DNA from 2 places in the Nonomuraea sp. NPDC049655 genome. Region 1 is predicted to be linked to the other one. Evidence: predicted binding sites of a transcription regulator. Region 1 holds the regulator's gene; the other holds the start of a gene.

Evidence for each region. The regulator HrcA, encoded in region 1, represses chaperone genes, less so after heat shock. The targets are predictions, from matches to a motif close to TTGGCACTCTCNNNNNGAGAGTGCCAA.
Region 2: a site for HrcA is predicted at 7,517-7,543, ahead of groL (chaperonin GroEL). Genes of this name have one in related genera too.

What each region holds. Positions count from the first base shown of each region.
Region 1 covers NZ_JBITLS010000007.1:210,825-222,524, reverse strand. The annotation lists gene ACIBQ6_RS23855 (hypothetical protein) at 1-146, shown strand, start outside; gene ACIBQ6_RS23850 (MOSC domain-containing protein) at 258-890, shown strand; gene ACIBQ6_RS23845 (glycoside hydrolase family 18 protein) at 918-2,162, opposite strand; gene ACIBQ6_RS23840 (styrene monooxygenase/indole monooxygenase family protein) at 2,226-3,431, opposite strand; gene hemW (radical SAM family heme chaperone HemW) at 3,487-4,704, shown strand; gene ACIBQ6_RS23830 (DUF4870 domain-containing protein) at 4,697-5,371, opposite strand; gene ACIBQ6_RS23825 (DUF3097 domain-containing protein) at 5,368-6,177, opposite strand; gene ACIBQ6_RS23820 (hypothetical protein) at 6,195-7,040, opposite strand; gene hrcA (heat-inducible transcriptional repressor HrcA) at 7,197-8,210, shown strand; gene dnaJ (molecular chaperone DnaJ) at 8,222-9,364, shown strand; gene ACIBQ6_RS23805 (16S rRNA (uracil(1498)-N(3))-methyltransferase) at 9,374-10,099, shown strand; gene ACIBQ6_RS23800 (hypothetical protein) at 10,107-10,733, opposite strand; gene ACIBQ6_RS23795 (SigE family RNA polymerase sigma factor) at 10,730-11,242, opposite strand; gene ACIBQ6_RS23790 (histidine triad nucleotide-binding protein) at 11,522-11,700, shown strand, end outside.
Region 2 covers NZ_JBITLS010000012.1:354,422-366,121, forward strand. The annotation lists gene ACIBQ6_RS35530 (DNA repair helicase XPB) at 66-1,718, shown strand; gene ACIBQ6_RS35535 (hypothetical protein) at 1,938-2,273, opposite strand; gene ACIBQ6_RS35540 (HelD family protein) at 2,394-4,394, shown strand; gene ACIBQ6_RS35545 (YbhB/YbcL family Raf kinase inhibitor-like protein) at 4,457-4,987, shown strand; gene ACIBQ6_RS35550 (hypothetical protein) at 5,089-5,625, opposite strand; gene groL (chaperonin GroEL) at 5,778-7,406, opposite strand; gene ACIBQ6_RS35560 (cold-shock protein) at 7,751-7,951, opposite strand; gene ACIBQ6_RS35565 (MoaD/ThiS family protein) at 8,195-8,470, opposite strand; gene thrC (threonine synthase) at 8,496-9,728, opposite strand; SAM riboswitch class I at 9,742-9,882, opposite strand; gene ACIBQ6_RS35575 (RNA polymerase sigma factor) at 9,962-10,516, opposite strand; gene ACIBQ6_RS35580 (trehalose-6-phosphate synthase) at 10,548-11,700, shown strand, end outside.

The DNA.
Region 1 (11,700 bases):
TCGCGGCCGAGTGTTTCGGCGAACGTGGCGGCTCGGTCGAGGAGACCAGGCAGGCGGCCCTGGAGACCCTGTTACAGCTGGCCGAGTTCGACGCCGAGTCCCAGCTCGCCCGGGTGCCGCCGGAGCCCGACGACAGTCGCGGGTGACGGCTCGGCGAACAGGCCGAATAATCACATGTCCGTTCTTCTCCATTGATAGGGTGAGAAAGGCGGAAAAATCGGTGCGTCGCGGGCCCATCCGTCCGCTACCGTCGCGGCATGCGCATCCTCTCCGTCAACGTCGGGCTGTCGCGCGACGCGGAATGGGCCGGCAAGCTCGGCCGTACGGCGATCGACAAGCGGGCCGTGCCCCATCGGGTGGAGGTGCTGCGCAACGGCCTGGCCGGCGACGAGCGGGCCGACACGCCCAACCACGGCGCCCCCGCCCACGCCGTCTACGCCTACGCCCGCGAGGACTACGACTGGTGGCAGGGCGAGCTCGGCCGCGACCTGCGCGACGGCCGCTTCGGGGAGAACCTGACCACCGCGGGCCTCGACGTCAACGGCGCCCTCGTGGGCGAGCGGTGGCGCGTCGGCAGCGCCCTGCTGGAGGTCACCGGCCCGCGCATCCCCTGCGTGGTGTTCCGCAACTGGATGGACGAGCCGGGCTGGCTCAAGCGCTTCACTCGTGCCGCGCGGCCAGGCGCCTACCTGGCCGTGGTCGAACTGGGCGAGCTGGGCGCGGGGGACGAGGTGGAGATCGTCTCGCGCCCGGAGACCGGGATGACCGTGGCGGACGCCTTCCGCGCCCGCCACGGCGACGCCGACGCGCTGGCCCGGGTGCTCGCGGTCCCCGGCCACGCCCCGGAATGGGACGAGCTGGCCGCGCGCGCGGGCCGGGCGAGCGGCTAGAGCCCGCCCACCCGGCCGGCCGTCCGTCTAGCGCAGGACGGCGTACAGGGCCGAGGTGAGGGAGGCGCGGGCGTCGTCCTGGTCGATCGACCACATCATCGAGCCGCCCAGGCCCTTGAGCCGGATGTAGGCCGCCTTCTCCAGCAGCGACGCCGGGTCGTCGTAGGACCAGAACTCGTTGCCGTCGTAGAGCCACATCGCGCCGGTGCGCACGTCCCGGTAGCGCTTGCCGGGCTTGGCCGCCAGGTCCTTGTAGTCCTCGCTGCCCGGCCCCCACTTGCCGGCGGCCGGTCCGGTCGCGGGCTGCCAGAGGCCGTCGCCGCCGCCGGTCACGCCGGTCCAGCCCTGCCCGTACGCGGGCACACCCACGACGATCTTGCGGCCGGGCGCGCCGCGCGACAGGTAGTCGCGCACGGTCTGGTCCACGCTGTACCTGACGGGGTTGGGGTCGCGCCGGTCGTTGAACAGGTTCCCGTTGTGCCCGGTCCGCGACTCCCAGGTGCCGTGCAGGTCGTACCCCTGGACGGTGGCGAAGTCGAGCGACCGGAACACGCGGCGCACCTCGAACCCGGCGTCGATCTTCGCGGCGGCGGCCGGGAGGAAGGCGGTGAGCTGGGAGCTCGCCGAGAAGGCCCGGAGCTGGGCGCGCAGTTCCTCGACGAAGAGGGTGAAGTTGCGCCGGTCCTCGGGCCTGATCACGTTCCCGTCGTTGCCCGCCGAGCCCGGCCACTCCCAGTCCAGGTCGACGCCGTCGAACACGCCGGCGCCCGCGCCGGGCTCCAGGCCCGGCAGGTTGCCGCGCAGCCACAGGTCGACGCACGACCGGGCCAGCGCGGACCGCGATTCGGCGGTGAGCACGGCGTCGGAGAAGTACTTGGACCCGGTCCAGCCGCCGAGCGAGATCAGCACCTTGAGGCCGGGGTGCTTGGCCTTGAGCTTGCGCAGCTGGTTGAGGTTGCCGTTGAGCGCCTGGCCCGGCTGGTCGGCGACGCCGTCCACGCTCTGCTCGGCCGGCACCGGGCGCTGCCAGTCGGCCCAGGGGTCGGCCGAGTAGCAGGAGCCTTCGGCGTTGACGAAGCCGAAGGCGTAGTTGAGATGGGTGAGCTTGGCGGCGGCGCCGCTGGTGTCCACGTCCTTGACGTGGTAGTTGCGCCCGTACACGCCCCACTGGATGAAGTAGGCGACCCGCTTGAATCCGGGATGGGCCTCGGCGGGCGCGGACACCGCCGTGAGCCCGAGTAAGAGCGAGAGTGCGAGGAGGATCTTCTTCACGGGCGCTCCTGGGGGGTGAATTTATAAGAAACTTTCCTATAAGTTGACGCGATCGTAGAACCGTCACCCCGTGCCGTCAACGACGCGCGACACCTCCTCGGCGCTGGAGAACAGCCGCCACGCGCGCGCCGGGTCGCCGAACAGCGACAGCACCAGATCGGCCACCTCCTGCCTGGTCGCGGCGGCGGCGAGCAGGGCGAGGACGTGCTCGGCCGGCGGCCGCAGGAAGGCGTTCGTCCACGCGACGACCGGCTCGGCCGCCACCCACATGCGCCGGGCCGTCTCCCGCGCGAACGCCGCGTCGTAAGGGCCGCCCGCCGCGATGGCCTCGGCCACGATCCAGGCGCAGGCCGAGCCCAGGTTCGCGCCCTGCCCGGTGATCGGGTCGTTGGTGACCCAGGCGTCGCCGATCGCCAGCGCCACGCCGCCGCCGGGCAGCTCGGCCACCGCCTCGCGCACGACCGGCGTGATCGCGCCCTGCAACAGGTCCTCCGGCCCGAGCAGCTCGAACGCGGCCGCATCGATCAGCTCGGCCAGGCGCGGCGCGTGCTCGGGCAGCAGGGCGAGCAAGGTCTTGCAGAACTCGTCGGCGGGCACCCGGGCCAGCACGTCGAGCGGCCCGCCGGGGATCGCCTCGACCAGGACGCCGCCATGCACGCCCGACCGCGTCATCATCGCCATGCACAGGATCTCGCCGCAGCCGGGCGAGATGTTGAAGCCGAAGGCCGGCCCGGGATCGAACCCGTGGAACAGCCCGGCGGCCAGGATCCGCTGCGGCGCCTCGTACGGAGACCAGGCCGGAACCCGCGGGAACAGCTCGCGCACCGAGCGCCGCCCGGTGGCCACCACCATCAGCTCGTGGTCGCGCGACCAGTGGGCGACCTGGCCCGCGTCCGGCGGGAGGGGATCGACGACCAGGCGGCCGCCTCTGCTCGTGTAGTCGTCCATGAGCGCCGGCAGCAGCACCCGGAAGTCGAGCCCGTGGAACGGCTCGGTCACGCGGCCGGTGAACTCCAGCGGCGGATCGCCCTTGATCGAGAGCCTGCCGCTGACCAGCAGGCAGCCGGGGTCGAGGAAGTGCAGGCTGCCCAGCTCCCGCTCGCGGTCCTGCGCGCGGCCCATCCTGCCGACCGTGTTCGGCAGCCGCCCGCGGCCCAGGTCGGCCGCGTCGCCCTCGCTGTAGAGCGTGGTCGCGACGCCGAGCTGCTGGAGTCGCAGGGCCAGCGTCAGGCCGGAGATCCCCGCGCCCACGATTCCCACGCCCGTCATGTGCCGCCTCCTTCGATGGCTCGGAGCACACCCGTGAGCAGGCACACTGGATGACGTGCCATCCACCCTGCCCGACGGCGATCCGGCGCCCGCCTCCGGCGAGCTGCCCGACAGCGCGCTGCGCGGGCTCGGCGAGCGCCCGTTCGGCTTCTACGTGCACGTGCCCTTCTGCGTCACCCGCTGCGGCTACTGCGATTTCAACACCTACACCGCCGCCGAGCTAGGGCCCGGCGCCTCCCACCGCGACTACGCCGACACGGTCGTGGCGGAGGTGCGCCTCGCCCGGCGCGTGCTCGGCGACGCCGACCTGCCCGTGGAGACGGTGTTCTTCGGCGGCGGCACGCCCACGCTGCTGCCGCCCGAGGACCTGGCGCGCGTCCTGGCCGCGATCGACGCCGAGTTCGGGCTGCGGCCGGGGGCGGAGGTCACCACCGAGGCCAACCCCGAGTCCGTCGAACCCGCCTACCTCGACAAACTCCGTCAGGGCGGCTTCAACCGGATCAGCTTCGGCATGCAGAGCGCGCGTGAGCACGTGCTCCAGGTGCTCGACCGCCGGCACACGCCGGGCCGTCCGGCGCGGGCCGTCCAGGAGGCGCGGGCGGCCGGGTTCGAGCACGTCAACCTCGACCTGATCTACAGCACGCCGGGGGAGTCCGACGACGACTGGCGGGCCTCGCTGGCCGCCGCGATCGAGGCCGGGCCCGACCACGTGTCGGCGTACTCGCTGATCGTGGAGGAGGGCACCAGGCTCGCGGCCCGGATCCGGCGCGGCGAGCTGCCGATGCCCGACGACGACGTCGCCGCCGACCGCTACCTGATCGCCGAGGAGATGCTGGCAGAGGCCGGTTTCTCCTGGTACGAGGTGTCCAACTGGGCCACCTCCGAGCAGGCCCGCTGCCGGCACAACCTGCTCTACTGGACCGGCGGCGACTGGTGGGCCGCCGGCCCCGGCGCCCACAGCCACGTCGGCGGCACCCGCTGGTGGAACGTCAAGCACCCGGCCGCCTACGCCCAGCGCCTGGCGGCGGACACCTCGCCCGCGCACGCGCGCGAGGTGCTCACCGGCGACGACCGGGCCGCCGAGCGGCTGATGCTGGAGCTGCGGCTGATCTCCGGCTACCCGCTCGCCGAGGTCGCCCCCGGCGCCCGCACGTCCGTGGCGAGCGCGCTGGCGCGCGGGCTGCTGGAGCCCGGGCCGTTCAGGGCGGGCCGGATGGTGCTCACCCTCAAGGGGCGGCTGCTGGCCGACGCCCTGATCACCGAGCTCATGTGACCAGGCGGATGGCGAACGGGTAGCGGTAGTTCTCGCCCCGGTTGGTGGCGATGGCCGCCTGGACGTGGAAGATCAGCGACACGATCCAGATGATCGGGAACAGCAGCAGGCCGACCAGCACGATCGACAGCACGATCGCCACCGCGTAGCCGATGAACATCGTGATCTGGAAGTTCAGCGCCTCGGCCGCCTGGTCCCTGACATAAGGGGACTCGTCCTTCTTCATCAGGTAGATGACCAGCGGGCCGACCCACGAGACCAGTAGGCCTAGCAGGTGGGCGAGCATGGCCATCGTGGTGTCGTCGCTGCCGCGGCGCGGGCCGAACCGGCCGGGCACGTACGGCCCGGCGGGGTAGCCGTAACCCGGCTGCTGCCCGTAGCCCGGAGCCTGGCCGTGGCCGGGGGGCTGGCCGTAGCCGGGCGGCGGGGGCACGTAGGGGGGCGGCGTGGGCATGGGGCCGGGCTGCGGACCGGGCCGGCTCGGCGGCTGCCGCCCGTAGCCGGGCTGGGAACCCGGCTGCTGCCCGTAGCCGAGCTGGGGGCCCGAGCCCTGGTCGCGGGGCACGTCAGAAGGCGGCACGTCGTAAGGCGGGACGTCGTAAGGCGGGACGTCAGAGGGCGGGACGTCCGGGGTGGAGTCGTCGGGGGGTGGCGGGGCCTGGCTCATGATGCCTCCGTAACGAAGTCGATCAGTTCCTCGACCCGGCCGAGCAGCTCCGGCTCCAGGTCGGCGTAGGACGAGACGGCGCCCAGAATGCGCCGCCAGGCGTCCGCGGGCTCCATGCGCCAGCCCAGTGCGGCGAGCACGCCCTCCTTCCACGGCACCCCGCGCGGCACGTCGGGCCAGCTCGGGATGCGCAGCACGGACGGTTTGACCGCCTGCCAGATGTCGATGTACGGATGACCCACGACGAGCACGTGCGGCGAGGTGATCCGGGCCGCGATCCGGCTCTCCTTCGACCCCGGCACCAGATGGTCGACCAGCACGCCCAGCCTGCGGCCCGGCTCGGGGGCGAACTCGGCCACGATGGCGGGCAGGTCGTCGACGCCCTCCAGGTACTCGACCACGACCCCCTCGACCCGCAGGTCGTGGCCCCAGATCTTCTCCACGAGCGCGGCGTCGTGCACGCCCTCGACGTAGATCCGGCTCTCCTTGGCGACCCGGGCCCGCAGCCCCTCCACGGCGATGGACCCGGACGCGCTGCGCCTGGGCCCCGCCGGGGCCGCGGCCGCCGGGCGCACCAGCGTCACGGGCCTGCCCTCCAGCAGGAACGCGGCCGGCGCCAGCGGGAACAGGCGGCGTTTGCCGAACCGGTCCTCCAGGGTGACGGCCTCCTTGTCGCAGGCCACCACGGCGCCGCAGAAGCCGCTGTCGGCGTCCTCCACGACCAGGTCGAGTTCGGCGGGCACCTTCGGGATCTTGCCCTTGCCCGGCCGCCGCCAATTGCCCGCCAGCACATCGCCCTCGTACACACGGGGACCGTAGCAAATCACCCGCTGACCGCAAGGCGCTTACGCGCGCCGCTGCGCCGTACGAGGACGACGACGGTGCCGATGATGCCGATGAGCAGACCGGCGCCGGGGAACAGGAACAGCGCCGCCACCCCGCCGAACAGGCCGCCCGCCGCGGAGAGCACGTCACGGCCCACGCCGAAGCGGGCCGACGACTCCTCCTGCGTGGCGCAGGTCAGCTGGTAGTCGCCCTTGGCGGGGGCGTTGACGGCGAGGATCTCCTGCCAGGTGGTGCCGCCGGCGCTGAGCGTCTGGGTGCCGGAGACCTTGACCAGCCTGGCCTGGGCCGGGCCACCGGAGATCTCGCACTGGTAGTTGACCCGCGTGTCGGTGGCGATGTAGACGGCCGGGCGCTTGGCGGGGTCGATCGCGACCTTCACGCTTTCGCCCGACGCGAACGTGCTCGTCGGGGCCATGTCCGAGACGCTGCTCAGCACGCCGCCGGCGAACACGACCACGCCCACGACGCCGAGCACGACGGCCACGGCCCACACGACGGCGATCCACCACAGGCGGGGCTTGATCGCCTTGCCGTCGATCCTGGCCGGGAACTGCGGCTGGCCGCCGTACTGGTTGTGGGGGCCGTACTGGTCGGGGTGGGCGTACTGGTCGGGCTGGGCGTACTGGTTCTGCTGGCCGTACTGGTTCTGCTGGCCGTACTGGGGCGGGGGGCCGTACTGGGCGGGCGGCTGTTGCTGCTGGTAGGGCGGCTGGCCGTGCTGCTGGGGCTGGTACGGGGGCTGGGCGTACTGGTTCGGCTGACCGTAGTAGGGACCCTGCCCCTGGGGCGGTCCGTACTGCGGGGGCTGGGAATTGTCGGTCATGCGGCAAGTGTGAGGCCTGTCGCTTGTAAGTCGCTAGCAACAGGATGGGACCTGGTGTTATCGCACCTTGTGGGCGAGAGCCGTACACTTGGCACTCGGGAACACGGAGTGCTAGACCTGTCGTTTCCCTGTTAGGCAGAGGCAGGAGGTGAGCACGTGCTCGACGAACGGAAGCTGGCGGTGCTCCGCGCCATTGTCGAAGACTACGTGTCCACCAACGAACCGGTGGGCTCCAAGGCGCTGGCGGAGCGCCACAACCTCAAGGTCTCCCCGGCAACGGTCAGGAACGACATGGCCGCTCTGGAGGAGGACGGGTACATCACCCAGCCGCACACCAGCGCGGGCCGCGTGCCGACGGACAAGGGCTACCGCCTGTTCGTCGACCGGCTCTCGCAGGTCAAGCCCCTGTCGGGGGCCGAGCGGCGGGCGATCGAGACCTTCCTCGCCGGCGCGGTCGACCTCGACGACGTGGTCTTCCGCACCGTGCGGCTGCTCGCGCAGCTCACCAGGCAGGTCGCGGTCGTGCAGTACCCGACGCTGACCCGTTCCACGGTCAGGCACGTCGAGCTGGTCCCGCTCAACGAGCGGCGGGTCATGCTCGTGCTGATCACCAACACCGGGCGCGTCGAGCAGCGCGTGATCGAGCTGCCCGAGGTGGTGGAGGACGACCGCATCGCCCATCTGCGCGCGGTGCTCAACTCCTGCCTCGACGGCTGCGGGCTGAGCAACGTCCCCGAGCTGGTCGCCGACCTGCCCGAGCGGCTGCCCGCCGAGGACCGGCCCGCCGTGGCCACGATCCTGTCGGTGCTGCTCGAAACCCTCGTCGAACGCCATGACGAGAAGATCGTGTTCGCCGGCGCGGCCAATCTCGCGGGCGCCGACTTCGCCACCGGCCTGCGCGACGTGCTGGAGGCGCTGGAGGAGCAGGTCGTGCTCATGCGGTTGCTCGGCGAGACATCCACAGACACCCCGTCCGCGCTCACCGTGCGCATCGGCTCGGAAAACCCCTACCTTCGCGGCACGTCCATCGTCGCAACCGGATACGGTTCTGGCGACAACCAACTGGCCCGGCTCGGCGTGCTGGGTCCCACCAGGATGGACTACCCCGTGACGATGGGCGCCGTACGCGCGGTGGCACGCTACGTCAGCCAGATCCTGGCTGCATCTTAAGAGGTCGATAAGTGGCAAACAGCGACTACTACGCCACCCTCGGGGTGCGCCGTGACGCCAGTCAGGACGAGATCAAGAAGGCCTACCGCCGCCTCGCCCGCGAGCTGCACCCCGACGTGAACCCCGATCCTGAGACCCAGGAGCGGTTCAAGGAGATCACGCAGGCCTACGAGGTGCTGTCCGATCCGAACAAGCGCCAGATGTACGACCTGGGCGGCGACCCCTTCGGCGGCGGCGCGGGTGCGGGCGCGGGCGCCGGCGGCTTCGGCGCGGGCTTCCCCTTCAGCGACATCATGGACGCCTTCTTCGGCACCGCGGGCGGCACCCGCGGGCCGCGCTCGCGCGCCAGGAGGGGCCGCAACGCCACCATCCGGGTCGAGCTCGACCTGCGCGAGACGGCGTTCGGCACCACCCGCGAGCTGGTCGTGGACACCGCCGTGCTGTGCGAGGTGTGCCACGGCGCCGGCGCGGCCCCCGGCACCCACCCCGACACCTGTGACATGTGCAACGGGCGCGGCGAGATCTCCCAGGTCACCCGCTCGTTCCTGGGCCAGGTCATGACCTCGCGGCCGTGCCCCCAGTGCGGCGGCTTCGGCAGCATCATCCGCCACCCCTGCCAGGAGTGCTCGGGCGACGGCCGGGTGCGCACCCGCCGTACGATCAAGGTCCGCATCCCCGCGGGCGTCGAGGACGGCACCCACATCCAGCTCGCCGGCGAGGGCGAGGTCGGCCCCGGCGGCGGCCCGCCCGGAGACCTGTTCCTGGAGATCGTCGAACGCGCGCACGAGATCTTCGAGCGGCGCGGCGACGACCTCCACTGCACGGTCCAGATCCCGATGACGGCCGCCGCGCTCGGCACCATCCTCGCCGTCGAGACGCTCGACGGCTCCGAGGAGATCGACGTGCGCCCCGGCACCCAGTCCGGCCAGGTCATCACCATGTACGGGCGCGGCGTGCAGCGGCTCAACGAGTCCGGCAGGGGCGACCTGCTCATCCATGTCAACGTCGAGACCCCGATGCGGCTCGACCAGACGCAGGAGGACCTGCTGCGCGAGCTGTCCAGGCTGCGCGGCGAGGAGCGGCCGCCGGGAAAGTTCGCCCCGGGGCAGCAGGGTTTTTTCTCCCGCCTGCGTGACGCCTTCAACGGCAGGTGACGATCACCCGTGACCGTCCCCGTGTTCCTCGCCGAGGACCTCAACGGCGCCGAGCTCACGCTCGACGGCCCTGAGGGGCGGCACGCGGCCTCCGTGCGGCGCCTGCGCGCCGGCGAGCGGGTCGACCTGACCAACGGCGCGGGCGACGTCGCCGAGTGCGTGGTGCGCGAGGTGTTCAAGGACGCACTCGCGCTCGACGTGCTCGCCCGCTACACCGTCGAGCCGCCCGCGCGGCGGCTGGTGGTCGTCCAGGGGCTGCCCAAGGGCGACAGGGGCGAGCTGGCCGTCGAGATGATGACCGAGGTGGGGGTCGACGTGATCGTGCCCTGGGCCGCCTCGCGCAGCATCACGCAGTGGAAGGGCGACAAGATCGCCAAGGCGCTGGGCCGCTGGCGTGCCACGGCCCGCGAGGCCGGCAAGCAGGCGCGCCGGTTCCACCTGCCGCAGGTGGCCGAGCTCGCCTCCACCGCCCAGGTCGAGGGGCTGCTGGCCGACGCGGCGCTGGGGCTCGTGCTGCACGAGGAGGCCGCCGAGCCGCTGTCGAAGGTGGCGCTGCCGCCCGGCGGCGACATCGTCGTCGTCGTGGGGCCGGAGGGCGGGGTCTCGGAGGAGGAACTGCGCAGGTTCGCCGCGGCCAAGGCGGTGCCCGTGCTGCTCGGGCCCACCGTGCTGCGCACCTCCACGGCGGGGGTGGCGGCGGCGGCCGTGCTGCTCGCGCGTACCGGGCGCTGGTGATTCCAGCTCAGGGTGTCGTGTGCGGCACGTCCACCAGCGGGCTGCTCAGGTCGCTCGGGCCGGTGGGCACGTCGTCCGGTGGGCACTCGTCGGAGGGGCACGACGTCGGCGATTCGGTCGTCTCCGGCGGGGTCGGCGTGGGGGTCGGCGTGATCTCGGGGCACTCCTGGTCGCCGGCGGGCTCACCGCTCGGACAGGGCGTCGAGGACGGCGTCGGCGACGGCGTGGGCTGCCTGGTCGACCTGGCCGTCTCGGAGGGCCGGTGGGTCTCGCTGTGGCTGGGCGGCACGACCACCGCGGGCGGCGGCTCGGCGCTGTGGCTGTCGCGCCTGGGCGGCGTGGACAGCCTGGTCGAGGAGTTGCCGGGGGTGGTGGTCGAGTTGTCCACCACCTTGACGGGCGTCTCGAAGATCTGGGAGCGCAGCCCGGGAACGACCATCACGATCGTCCCCGCCACCAGCACGGCGCTGACCGCCGCCGCGCCCGCACGCCACCAGAACAGGTTACGGACGCCGCGCCGCTCGATGCGGGCGCGGATGATCTGCAGTCCTTCCGGCGAGGGCACGACCGCGTCCGCCTCCGCGCGGAGCGCACGGCGCAGGACGTCGCCGTACTCGTCGGGGGGCTGAGTCATGACATCTTCTCCAGGACGGACCGCAACGCGGCCATTCCACGGGCGGTGTGGCTCTTGACCGCGCCCTTGCTGATGCCCATGGCGTGGGCGATCTCAGCTTCGGACAGATCTCCGTAATAACGCAGAACCAGTGCTTCTCTCTGTCGGGTCGGCAGGGCGCGTAACGCCTCGATGACGGCGGAGCGTTCCAGCTCGCCGATCGCGCCGTTCTCGGCGCTCGGGGCGTCCGGCAGGCCCTTGGGTGCGTACTTCTCGACGACCGCGCGGTGACGCAGCACGGAACGGGACCGGTTGACGACAGACTGACGCAGGTAAGCGAGTGCTTTGTCGGGATCGCGCAGTCTGCGCCAGGCGCCGTGAATGGCGACGAACGCGTCCTGCACGACTTCCTCGGCAGTTGCCATGTCACGCACCAGCAACACCGCGAGACGCACCAATGACCGGAAGTGCGCGCTGTAGAGCGCGGTCACGGCCATGTCGGCATCCCACCCGACCGGCACCGCCCCCATCGACCTGTCGGCCAGAAGGGTTTCGGTGGTCACATCAGTGGGACGCGCGGCCTTCCCAGAGGGTTTACTCTCTTCCGGTTCTGAAGGTTTCCCCGGTTCCTTAGGGTGCATTACCCAGTCGTGTTCCTCGCCAGGTGGCGCTCGCCCGACCCTGAATCAACTTTTTTGCTCTGAAGTGTCGCACACTCACCCTAACCGCGCGGATCTTCGGGCGCACGACACCACGGATTACCGATTCGCAACGGACTGCCGAACGGTCGCTCTCGATAGGGTACTGCCGTGAGCGACTGCCTCTTCTGCAAAATCGTGGCCAAGGAAATTCCGGCCGACGTCGTCTACGAGAACGCCAGGGCGCTGGCGTTCCGCGACATCAATCCGCAGGCCCCGACGCACGTGCTGGTCATTCCGCGCGCGCACCATCCCGACGCGGCGTCCATGGCCGCCGCCGACGACGGGCT
Region 2 (11,700 bases), on a different contig from region 1:
GATTACCCGTTCCGGGACTGTTCCTGCCGTCGTGTGTGTTGGATAAGGGTCAACCGTAGGAAGGGATGTCCGTGAACGACGGCCCGCTCATCGTCCAGTCGGACAAAACGCTGCTGCTCGAGGTCGACCACGAGAAGGCCGACGCGTGCCGCAAGGCGATCGCGCCGTTCGCCGAGCTCGAACGAGCGCCTGAACACGTCCACACCTACCGCGTCACGCCGCTCGCCCTGTGGAACGCGCGTGCCGCCGGCCACGACGCCGAGCAGGTCGTCGACGCGCTGATCGGCTTCAGCCGCTACCCGGTGCCGCACGCGCTGCTCGTCGACATCGCCGAGACCATGGCCCGCTACGGGCGCCTGCGCCTGGAGAAGGACCCGGCCAACGGGCTGGTCCTGACCTCGACCGACCGCGCGGTGCTCGAAGAGGTGCTGCGCTCGAAGAAGATCCAGCCGATGCTGGGCGAGCGCCTCGGCGCCGACTCGGTCATCGTGCACCCGAGCGACCGCGGCAACGTCAAGCAGGCGCTGCTCAAGCTGGGCTGGCCCGCCGAGGACCTGGCCGGCTACGTCGACGGCGAGGCCCACCCCATCAAGCTGCTCCAGGACGGCTGGGAGCTGCGCCCCTACCAGCGCGAGGCGGCCGACGCCTTCTGGCACGGCGGCTCCGGCGTGGTCGTGCTGCCCTGCGGCGCGGGCAAGACCATCGTGGGCGCGGCGGCCATGGCCCACGCCCAGGCCACCACGCTGATCATGGTGACCAACACGGTCAGCGCCCACCAGTGGAAGACCGAGCTGCTCAAGCGCACCTCGCTGACCGAGGACGAGATCGGCGAGTACTCCGGCAACAAGAAGGAGATCCGCCCGGTCACCATCGCCACGTACCAGGTGATGACGACCAGGCGGAAGGGCGTCTACAGCCACCTGGAGCTGTTCGACGCGCGCGACTGGGGCCTGATCGTCTACGACGAGGTCCACCTGCTGCCCGCGCCCATCTTCCGGATGACCGCCGACCTGCAGGCCCGCCGGCGGGTGGGCCTGACCGCGACGCTCGTGCGCGAGGACGGCCGCGAGGGCGACGTGTTCTCCCTCATCGGCCCCAAGCGCTACGACGCGCCGTGGAAGGAGATGGAGAACCAGGGCTGGATCGCGCCGGCCGACTGCGTCGAGGTGCGGGTCACGCTGACCGACGAGGAGCGCCTGGCGTACGCGATGGCCGAGGCCGAGGAGCGTTACCGCTACTGCGCCACCACGCCGTCCAAGACGTACGTGACCGAGGCGCTGGTCCGGCGGCATCTGGGCGAGCAGGTGCTGGTCATCGGCCAGTACATCGACCAGCTCGACGAGCTCGGCGAGCATCTCAACGCGCCGGTCATCAAGGGCGAGACCAGGGTCAAGGAGCGCGAGCGGCTCTACCAGGCGTTCCGCGACAAGGAGATCCAGGTCCTGGTGGTGTCGAAGGTGGCGAACTTCTCCATCGACCTGCCCGAGGCGGCCATCGCGATCCAGGTGTCCGGCACGTTCGGGTCGCGGCAGGAGGAGGCCCAGCGGCTCGGGCGGGTGCTGCGGCCCAAGGCCGACGGCGGTGGCGCCCGGTTCTACACGGTGGTCAGCAGGGACACCGTCGACCAGGAGTTCGCCGCCCACCGGCAGCGATTCCTGGCCGAGCAGGGATACGCCTACCAGATCATCGACGCCGACGACGTGCACGGCGAGGTGTGACCGGTTGAATGCCCGGCCGCTCGTTGCCTGAGCGGCCAGGCACGGCGTTTATGTCACGTCCACGAGACTCCACGGGTCGTCGACATCGAACCACCCCCCTCACCTGCGTACTATCACGCCGCCTGCGACATACCCCCATGATCCGACAAACGCACCTGAAATGCCCGACTTTTTCGGTATTCCCACGTTCACTCAGAGATACGGTCTTTGCCGGGTTCGCTAGCCGGCCAGCAGGCCGCCGAGGAACAGCACCGCGCCGGCGACGATCCACGCGGCGACCCCCGTCCCCATGAGGCGGCCGAACGTGCGCGGGTCCTGCCGGGACGCCGGCACCAGCCAGGCGGCCAGCGTGGCGCAGGCGGCCGGCACGGCGAACACCCCAGACACCGCGCAGACCGCGCCGAGACGCCGGGAGCACGCCGCCGGGGACTCGCCGCCCGCGCAGAACGCCTCCAGCCCCCAACCGGCGAAGACCGACATCCCCCAGAGCGCCGCCAGCAGGAAGCTCGCGACCGTGGGGATCATCGGCGAGAGGACCAGGCGAAGCCGCGCCACCTTCCCTCCGTACCCCGCCGCGCGCCGGTAAATGCTTTGGAGGCGCCGCGCGGCCGCCGTTAAACTAGTCGATTCGCTGCCTTGACCACCTCCGTTTTCCAGCATGGGAGGCGCTTTCGCATGCCCACACATCAACTGGCTCCCGACATACCCTCCGACGTGCTCGCCGCCGAGCAGGCCCACCTGGCCGAGTCCAGGGCCGCGCTCAAGGCGATGCGGGCCCACGCCCAGTCGTTGTCGGCCGACGCGGCCGGCGACTGGGTCTCGCAGCAGATCCTCCAGTCGCTGCTGGACCAGCGCGTGGCCGCCCTGGCCGACCATCCGGACACCCCGCTGTTCTTCGGCCGCCTCGACCGCGAGGGCGGCGACGACCTGCCGGGCACCCTCTACGTCGGCCGCCGCCACGTGCACGACGGCACCAGCCGGCCGCTGGTCATCGACTGGCGCGCGCCGGTGTCCCGCGCGTTCTACCAGGCCAGCCCGGCCGACCCGATGGGCGTCGTCCGCCGCCGCCGCTTCGGCTACCACGGCGGCGCGCTGACCGCGTTCGAGGACGAGCCGCTCGGCGAGGGCGGCGAGGTCGGCCCCTCGAAGATCCTGACCGAGGAGATCGAACGCCCGCGCACCGGCCCGATGCGCGACATCGTGGCCACCATCCAGCCCGACCAGGACGAGATCGTCCGCGCGACGCTGGCCCAGACCGTGTGCGTCCAGGGCGCCCCCGGCACCGGGAAGACCGCCGTGGGCCTCCACCGGGCCGCGTACCTGCTGTTCACCCACCGCGAGCGGCTGGCCAGGTCGGGCGTGATGATCGTGGGCCCGAACCGGGCGTTCCTGTCCTACATCTCCTCCGTCCTGCCCGCGCTGGGCGAGGTCAAGGTCGACCAGACCACCGTGGCCGGGCTGCTCGGCGAGCACGCCGCCGAGGAGGACCCCATGGTCTCCGCGGTCAAGGGCGACGCCAGGATGGCCGCGGTGCTCGAACGGGCGCTGTGGATGCACATCGTCAAGCCCGAGGACGGCCTGGTGTTCACCAAGGGCGCCTACCGCTACCGGGTCGCCGACCACGAGGTGCGCGAGATGGTGGCCTCCCTGCGCGGCACCACCCGCTACTCGCCGGGGCGGGCCGCGCTGGCCCAGCGCCTGGCCCACCAGGTGCTCGTCCGGATGGAGCAGCGCGGCGAGTCGCCCGACGACCGGGTCCAGGACGCGGTGGCCAGGTCGAGGCCGGTCAAGCAGCTCGTCGACGCGGTGTGGCCGAAACTGACGCCGGAACAGGTCCTGCACCGCCTGTTGTCCGATCCGGAATTCCTCACAAAAGCCGCCAAAACTGATTTGTCGCCTGACGAGCAGGAAATGCTGCTTTGGCGGAAGCCTTATCGGAGCTGGAAGTCCGCCAAATGGTCGGCCGCCGACGCCGCGCTCCTCGACGAGCTGCGCGACCTCATGGAGCGCACCCCGTCCCTCGGCCACCTCGTCGTGGACGAGGCACAGGACCTGTCCGAGATGCAGCTGCGGGCGCTCGGCCGGCGCTGCCGCAACGGCTCGGCCACCGTGCTCGGCGACCTGGCCCAGGGCACCACGCCGTGGTCCACCACCTCGTGGGAGACCGTGCTGAAGCACCTCGGCCAGGACGAGGGCGAGGTGACCGAGCTGACGCTCGGCTTCCGCGTGCCGCGCGAGGTGCTCGACTACGCGGCCCGCCTGCTGCCCTCGATCGCCCCCGCGCTGGCCGCCCCGCGGTCGCTGCGTCCGGGCGCCGGCTCGCTCACGGTCCGGCCGGGCGGCACGGTCGCCGAGGCCGCCCGGGAGGTCCTGGCCAGGGAGGGCTCGATCGGGGTCATCGTCCCCGACGCGATGGTGGCGGCGGTCTCCGAGTCGCTGTCCGGCCTGCCGCACGCGGTGCTCGACCCCGACGCGACGCAGGAGCACCGCCTGCTGATCGTGCCCGCCACGCTCGCCAAGGGCCTGGAGTACGACCACGTGATCGTCGTGGAGCCGGCCGACATCGTCGAGGCCGAGCCCCGCGGCCTGGCCCGCCTGTACGTGGTCCTGACCCGCGCGGTCACCTCGCTCACGGTGCTGCACGACAGGCCGCTCCCGGCGCAGCTCGGAACCTGACGGAGGGCGGGCACGGCCGCTTCTAGGATGGCCTGAAGGAGCTGTCAACCTAGGAGGATGCCGTGCCCGCACCGCTTCCGCATGAACACCTGCCCCCGGTCCCCGCGCTCGTGGTGGAGAGCGACGACATCCGCGACGGCGAGCGGCTGAACGACCTCCACGTCTTCGACGACTGGGGGATGACCGGCGGGAACGTCTCGCCCCAGCTGCGCTGGTCGGGCGCGCCCGAGGGCACCCGCGGCTACGCCGTCACCTGCCACGACCCCGACGCCCCCACCGGCAGCGGCTTCTGGCACTGGGTGCTGTTCGACCTGCCCGGCGACACCACGGAGCTGCCCAGGGGCGCGGGCACCGGCCCCGACTTCAAGGGCCTGCCCGCCGGCGCGGTCCACGCCCGCAACGACTACGGCACCAAGGACTACGGCGGCGCCGCTCCCCCGCCCGGCGCCCCTCACCGCTACGTCTTCACGGTGCACGCGCTCGGGGTCGACGAGCTGGGCGTCGGCGGCGACGCGAGCCCGGCCGTGGTCGGCTTCAACATAACCGCCAACACGCTGGCCCGCGGCCACATCGTCGCGCACTTCGGCGTCTGAGACCGGCACAACACCGCGGCGAAGGCGCCCCGTTCGCGTTCGGGGCGCCTTCGCCGTGGTGCCGCGTCGGGTTCCGTACGCCCGGCGCCACCAGACGGGGTTCAGTCGCCCTGCACCAGCTCGTCCGCGAACGTGAAGTCCCCGGGGGCGTTGGACGACAGGTCCTCGCTCTCGCCGCCCGACTCGCCCTCGAAGGCGTCCGAGACGTCCTCACGCTCGCCCGACATGTCCTGCCCCTCCTCCGAGACGTCCTCACGCTCGCCGGACATGTCCTGACCCTCCTCCGAGACGTCGCCGCGCTCGCCGGACATGTCCACGCCCTCCTCCGAGGCGTCCCCGCGCTCGTCGGACCTCTCGTCGGCCTGGTCCGACGACCTGTCCTCGGCTTCCTCCGACGACCTGTCCTCGCCCTCCTCCGACATCTCCCCGCGCTCGTCCTGCGACGTCCACCTGGACGGCGAGGCGCAGTAGTCGCGGTCGTACAGTTCCAGGTAGCCCGCGCAGTAGGGCACGTCGACGTACTCCAGGGCCTCGTCCAGGTAACCGTGGTCGTCTGCCTGGGCGGGCATCGTCATGGCGGCCGCGGCGGCCAGCATGACGGCTCCGAGCCCGAGAACGCGCGCGGTGCGGGAATTCATGTAACTACTCCTTTGTGCGGTGAATCGTCACTTCGTTTCGTTACTGTCCGTAGTCAATAACTACTAAACGTGACGGGACCGGACACAACAAAAGGCGGCCGGATCCTTGGAGATCCGAACCGCCTTCTGATGCGTCAGCGACCAGGCGAGGCCTAGAAGTCCATGTCGCCGCCGCCGGGCATGCCGGCCGGAGCAGCAGGGGTCTTCTCGGGCTTCTCGGCGATGACGGCCTCGGTGGTGAGGAAGAGCGCCGCGATGGAGGCGGCGTTCTGCAGCGCGGAGCGCGTCACCTTGGCCGGGTCGATGATCCCGGACTCGAACATGTTGACGTACTCGCCGGAAGCGGCGTTGAGGCCCTCGCCCGGGGTCAGGTTGCGCACCTTCTCCACGACGACGCCGCCCTCGAGACCGGCGTTGACCGCGATCTGCTTGAGGGGCTCCTCAAGAGCCTTCTTCACGATCGCCGCGCCGGTGGCCTCGTCGCCGTTGAGCTCGAGCTTGTCGAACGCCTTGGCGCCGGCCTGCAGCAGCGCCACGCCACCGCCGGGGACGATGCCCTCCTCGACGGCCGCCTTGGCGTTGCGCACGGCGTCCTCGATGCGGTGCTTGCGCTCCTTGAGCTCGACCTCGGTCGCCGCGCCGGCCTTGATGACCGCCACGCCACCGGCCAGCTTGGCCAGGCGCTCCTGCAGCTTCTCACGGTCGTAGTCGGAGTCGGTGCGCTCGATCTCGGCGCGGATCTCGTTGACCCGGCCGGAGATCGCCTCGGCGTCACCGGCGCCGTCGACGATGGTGGTCTCGTCCTTGGTCACCACGACCTTGCGGGCGCGGCCGAGCAGGTCGAGGGTGGCGGTCTCGAGCTTGAGGCCGACCTCCTCGGCGATGACCTGACCGCCGGTCAGGATCGCGATGTCGCCCAGCATGGCCTTGCGGCGGTCGCCGAAGCCCGGGGCCTTGACGGCCACGGAGCGGAACAGGCCGCGGATCTTGTTGACCACCAGGGTCGCCAGGGCCTCGCCGTCGACGTCCTCGGCGATGATCAGCAGCGGCTTGCCGGACTGCACGACCTTGTCGAGCAGCGGCAGCAGGTCCTTGTTGGCCGAGACCTTGCTGTTGACGATCAGGATGTACGGGTCTTCGAGAACGGCCTCCATGCGGTCGGAGTCGGTCACGAAGTACATCGACGTCATGCCCTTGTCGAAGCGCATGCCCTCGGTGAGCTCAAGCTCAAGGCCGAAGGTGTTGCTCTCCTCGACGGTGATGACGCCTTCCTTGCCGACCTTGTCCATCGCCTCGGCGATGAGCGAGCCGATCTCGGGGTCGGCGGCGGAGATGGAGGCGGTGGAGGCGATCTGCTCCTTGGTCTCCACATCCTTGGCCAGCTTGGAGAGCTCCTCGCTGACCCGCTCGACGGCGGCCTCGATGCCCTTCTTCAGGGCCATCGGGTTGGCGCCGGCGGCCACGTTGCGCAGACCTTCGCGCACCAGAGCCTGGGCGAGCACGGTGGCCGTGGTGGTGCCGTCGCCGGCGACGTCGTCAGTCTTCTTGGCGACTTCCTTGACCAGCTCGGCGCCGATCTTCTCCCACGGGTCCTCGAGCTCGATCTCCTTGGCGATGGAGACGCCGTCGTTGGTGATCGTGGGAGCGCCCCACTTCTTCTCCAGCACGACGTTGCGCCCCTTGGGGCCCAAGGTCACCTTGACGGCGTCGGCGAGCTGGTTCATACCGCGCTCGAGACCGCGCCGGGCGTCCTCGTCAAACGCGATCATCTTGGCTGCCATAAGGCTAGACCTCCCAGATGCAGGGTGGCGTGTCCTGGACCGAGCCGACGCCCGCGACGGCATAGGCCTGCATCTCCGTTCGGCAGACCCCATCGTCTCGATCCGAGTTGTTGGCACTCTGCCACACAGAGTGCCAACGAACTGTTTAGCACTCTACCCTGCCGAGTGCAAGCCACGGGCACCCCACCCCAGCTCATCGGGCAGGTCATCGGGTGCGCCGGTTCGCACGGCGAGCCGCCCCTGAGGCGCGGCCCGCCGTGCGAAGCCGACGGAGGAAACAGTGGCGAGCCCGTACGGACTGCGCTGCCGCACGTCCCGCCTTGGTGCATACCAGCGAGGGTGAATCAGACCGTGCGGACGGACTCCGCCTGCGGCCCCTTCTGGCCCTGCGTGATCTCGAACTCGACGCGCTGTCCCTGTTCGAGAGAGCGGTACCCGTCCATCATGATCGCTGAGTAATGGACGAATACATCCTTACCACCGTCTACCGCGATGAAGCCGTAGCCCTTGTCCGCGTTGAACCACTTGACGGTGCCCTGCGCCACTTCCGACTCCTCTTACTGGGCTCGCAGATCTCGCCCATTCCTTCGCGAGACCCGTAATCGCATGACTTTTGGGAAAATCAGCCAGACGATCGCCCTCGACCATACCTGTGGCACGGGGTTTGGCAACAGAGTCAACCGACAAAACGCTAATTTCATCGAAGGCTGAGTCGTTCGAGGTTGAATTTGGTTCTAAAACAAGAAGGCGCCCACAAGGGGCGCCTTCAAGAGTCGGTGGTCCGGCGGTCAGCCGCCCGCGACGGCGGGGATGATGGAGATCTGAGTGCCTTCAGGGGCGGGAGTGTCCAGGCCCTCGGCGAAACGGACATCCTCATCACCAACGTATACGTTGACAAAACGACGAATCTTGCCCGATTCATCCAGAATTCTCGCGCCGATCCCCGGGTAGTCGGAGTCAAGCTTGGCGAGAACGTCACGAAGAGTCGCCCCTTCGCCACTCACCTCGGCGTTACCCCCGGTGTAAGTGCGCAGAATGGTGGGAATCCGCACAGAAACGCTCATGGTTTTTGTTGCCTTTCCTGGATTGTCAGACAGTCGCGCGGAACGCGTCGAGAGAGGGCCGGATCACGGCGGTGGGCCGCGCGTCGTCGCTGATCGCGTCGAGCGTCTTCAGGCCGTCGCCGGTGTTCAGGACCACCGTCTCGGCCTCGGGGTCGAGCCTGCCCGTCTCGACGAGCTTCTTCAGCACGCCCACCGTGACGCCGCCCGCGGTCTCGGCGAAGATGCCCTCGGTGGAGGCCAGGAGCTTGATGGCGGCGACGATCTCGGGGTCGGTGACGTCCTCGACGCCCCCGCCCGTGCGCCGGGCGATGTCCAGCACGTACGGCCCGTCGGCGGGGTTGCCGATGGCCAGCGACTTGGCGATCGTGTCCGGCTTGACCGGCTGGACGACGTCGTGCCCCGCCTTGTACGCCGTCGAGACCGGCGAGCACCCGGCCGCCTGGGCCCCGAACACCTTGTAGGGGGTGTCCTCGACCAGCCCGAGCGCGATCAGCTCCTTGAACCCCTTGTCGATCTTCGTGAGCTGGGAGCCGGAGGCGATGGGGATGACGATCTGCTCCGGCAGCCGCCAGCCGAGCTGCTCGGCGATCTCGTACGCGAGCGTCTTGGACCCTTCGGCGTAGTAGGGCCGCAGGTTGACGTTGACGAACCCCCACCGCTCGCCCAGCGGGTCGCCGATCAGCTCCGAACAGAACCGGTTGACCTCGTCGTACGTGCCGTCGATGCCGATCAGCCGGCCGCCGAACACCCGGGCCATGGCGATCTTGGCCGCTTCGAGGTCGGCCGGGATGAACACGCACGCGTCGAGGCCGGCCCGCGCGGCGGCGGCGGTGACCGCGCCGGCGAGGTTGCCCGTGGAGGAGCAGGAGAGCGTGTGGAAACCGAAGTTCCTGGCCGCCTCGACGGCGATGGCGACCACCCGGTCCTTGAAGGAGTGGGTGGGGTTGCCCGAGTCGTCCTTCACGAACAGGGACCGGATGCCGAGCGCCTTGCCGAGGTTGCCGGCCTTGACCAGCTTCGTCCAGCCCGGGTTCATGTTGGGCTTGCTCGCCACGTCGGCGGGGACCGGGAGCAGGGAGCGGTAGCGCCAGATGTTGGCGGGGCCGGACTCGATGTCCGCGCGGGTCACCTGGCCGAAGGAGTAGGCCGCTTCGAGCGGCCCGAAACACTCCAGGCAGGCGAAGCTGGGACCCAGGGGGTAGCGCGTGCCGCACTCGCGGCAGGACAGAGCGACGGCAGGACCAAAGTCGAGCGACATGAAGCGAGGCCTTCCCTCATCTTCGCCCGCGGCCACCTTGACCGCGAACCGGAATTGGCACCTTGTCCCGGTCGGCCTCGCCAGGTCGCGAGCACAAGCCGGGAGGGTTGCCGGGGCTTCGCAGGGCCGGTCCCTCCACCCCTCTGGATGAGCAATATTCAGTTGTCGAAAAGGACTCTACCTTCTCAAGTGGCGGAAACAACCACCCGTCTCACCATGCGAGAGGACGCGTCTCACCGATAGTCCTCCCCGAGGACTCCCTGCACGTACTTGCGGGCCTGGTGGATGCGGGACTTGGCGGTGCCGAGCGGGATGTTGAGCTGCTCGGCCACCTCGTTGTAGTCGAGCTGGACGATGTCGCGCAGCACCAGCGCCTGGGCCAGGTCGGGCTTGTCGGCCTCCAGCGCCTCCATCGCGTCGAGCAGGTCGAGCCGCGAGCCGGCGATCACGCTGACCCGCCGCGCGTCGGGCTTCTGCATCGGCAGCTCCTCCGACGTCTGCTCGGCGGCCCTGCGCTTCAGCGAGCGGTACGTGGTGCGCGCGCAGTTGGCGGTCACGATGTGCAGCCAGGTGCTGAACCTGGCCCGCCCCTCGAACCGGCCGATGTTGCGCGCCACGGCCAGCAGAGTGTCCTGCGAGGCTTCTTCCGCGTCCTGGTGATAGGGCAGGATCCGGGCGCAGTGGCGCATCACGTCAGGCTCGATCCTGGCCAGGAGCTCGCCGAGCGCGCGATGGTCTCCGGCCGCGGCCGAGCGGGCGAGTTCCTCGGTTAGCTCATCTAGCGCCATAGCTGGGATCCTATGGGCGAAGGGAGCCCAAATGAACAGCGTTCTCGTGGCGTCCAACCGCGGGCCGGTCTCCTTCACCGTCGACGACGACGGTGAGCTGACCATGAAACGCGGTGGTGGCGGCCTCGTCTCGGGCCTGTCGGGGGTGGCCAAGGAGCACGGCGTGCTGTGGGTGTGCGCCGCGCTGTCCGACGGCGACCGCAGCGCCGTGCGCCTGGCCCCGGGGGGCCGGCTCGACCGCTGCGGCTACGACACGGGCGCCCTGCGGATGCTCGACATCCCTGCGGCCACCTTCCACCGCGCCTACAACGCCGTGGCCAACTCGACCCTGTGGTTCGTCAACCACCTGCTGTACGACATCCCCAACTCCCCCAGTTTCGGCACCAAGTTCCGGCGCGAGTGGGAGTCCTACCGCGACTACAACGGCGCGTTCGCGCTGGCGCTGGCCGAGGAGGCCGGGCACGGCGCGCGCGTGATGGTCCAGGACTACCACCTGACGCTCACCCCGGCGATGCTCCGCGCCGAGCGGCCCGACCTGCGCATCGCCCACTTCAGCCACACGCCGTGGGCCCCTCCCGAGTACTTCTCCCTGCTGCCCGACGCGGTGACCAGGGAGGTGCTCGACGGCATCCTGGGGGCCGACCACGCGGGCTTCCTCACCGCCCGGTGGGCGGCGGCGTTCATGGACTGCTGCGAGGCGCTGCTGGGCGCGCGGGTGGACCGCGCGGCCGGCACGGTCGCCCACGAGGGCAGGACGACCCGCGTCGGCGTGCACAGCCTGGGCGTGGACGGCGCGGCACTGTGGGCGCGGGCCTGCGAGCCCGACGTCGAGTCGCACATGGCCGCGCTGGCCGAGCAGGTGGCCGGACGCCGGCTGATCGTCCGCATCGACCGCACCGAGCTGTCCAAGAACATCGTGCGCGGGCTGCTGGCCTACCGGGAGTTCCTGGCCGCCCATCCGGAGTGGCACGGCAAGGTGGTCCACCTGGCCTTCGCCTACCCCAGCCGGCACGACCTGCCCGAATACCGCGAGTACACCGCGTCGGTGCAGCGCTGCGCGCGCGAGATCGAGGACGAGTACGCCACCGAGGACTGGGACCCGGTCATCCTCAACGTCAACGACGACTACCCGCGCTCGCTGGCCGCCTACCGGCTGGCCGACGTGCTGCTGGTCAACCCCATCC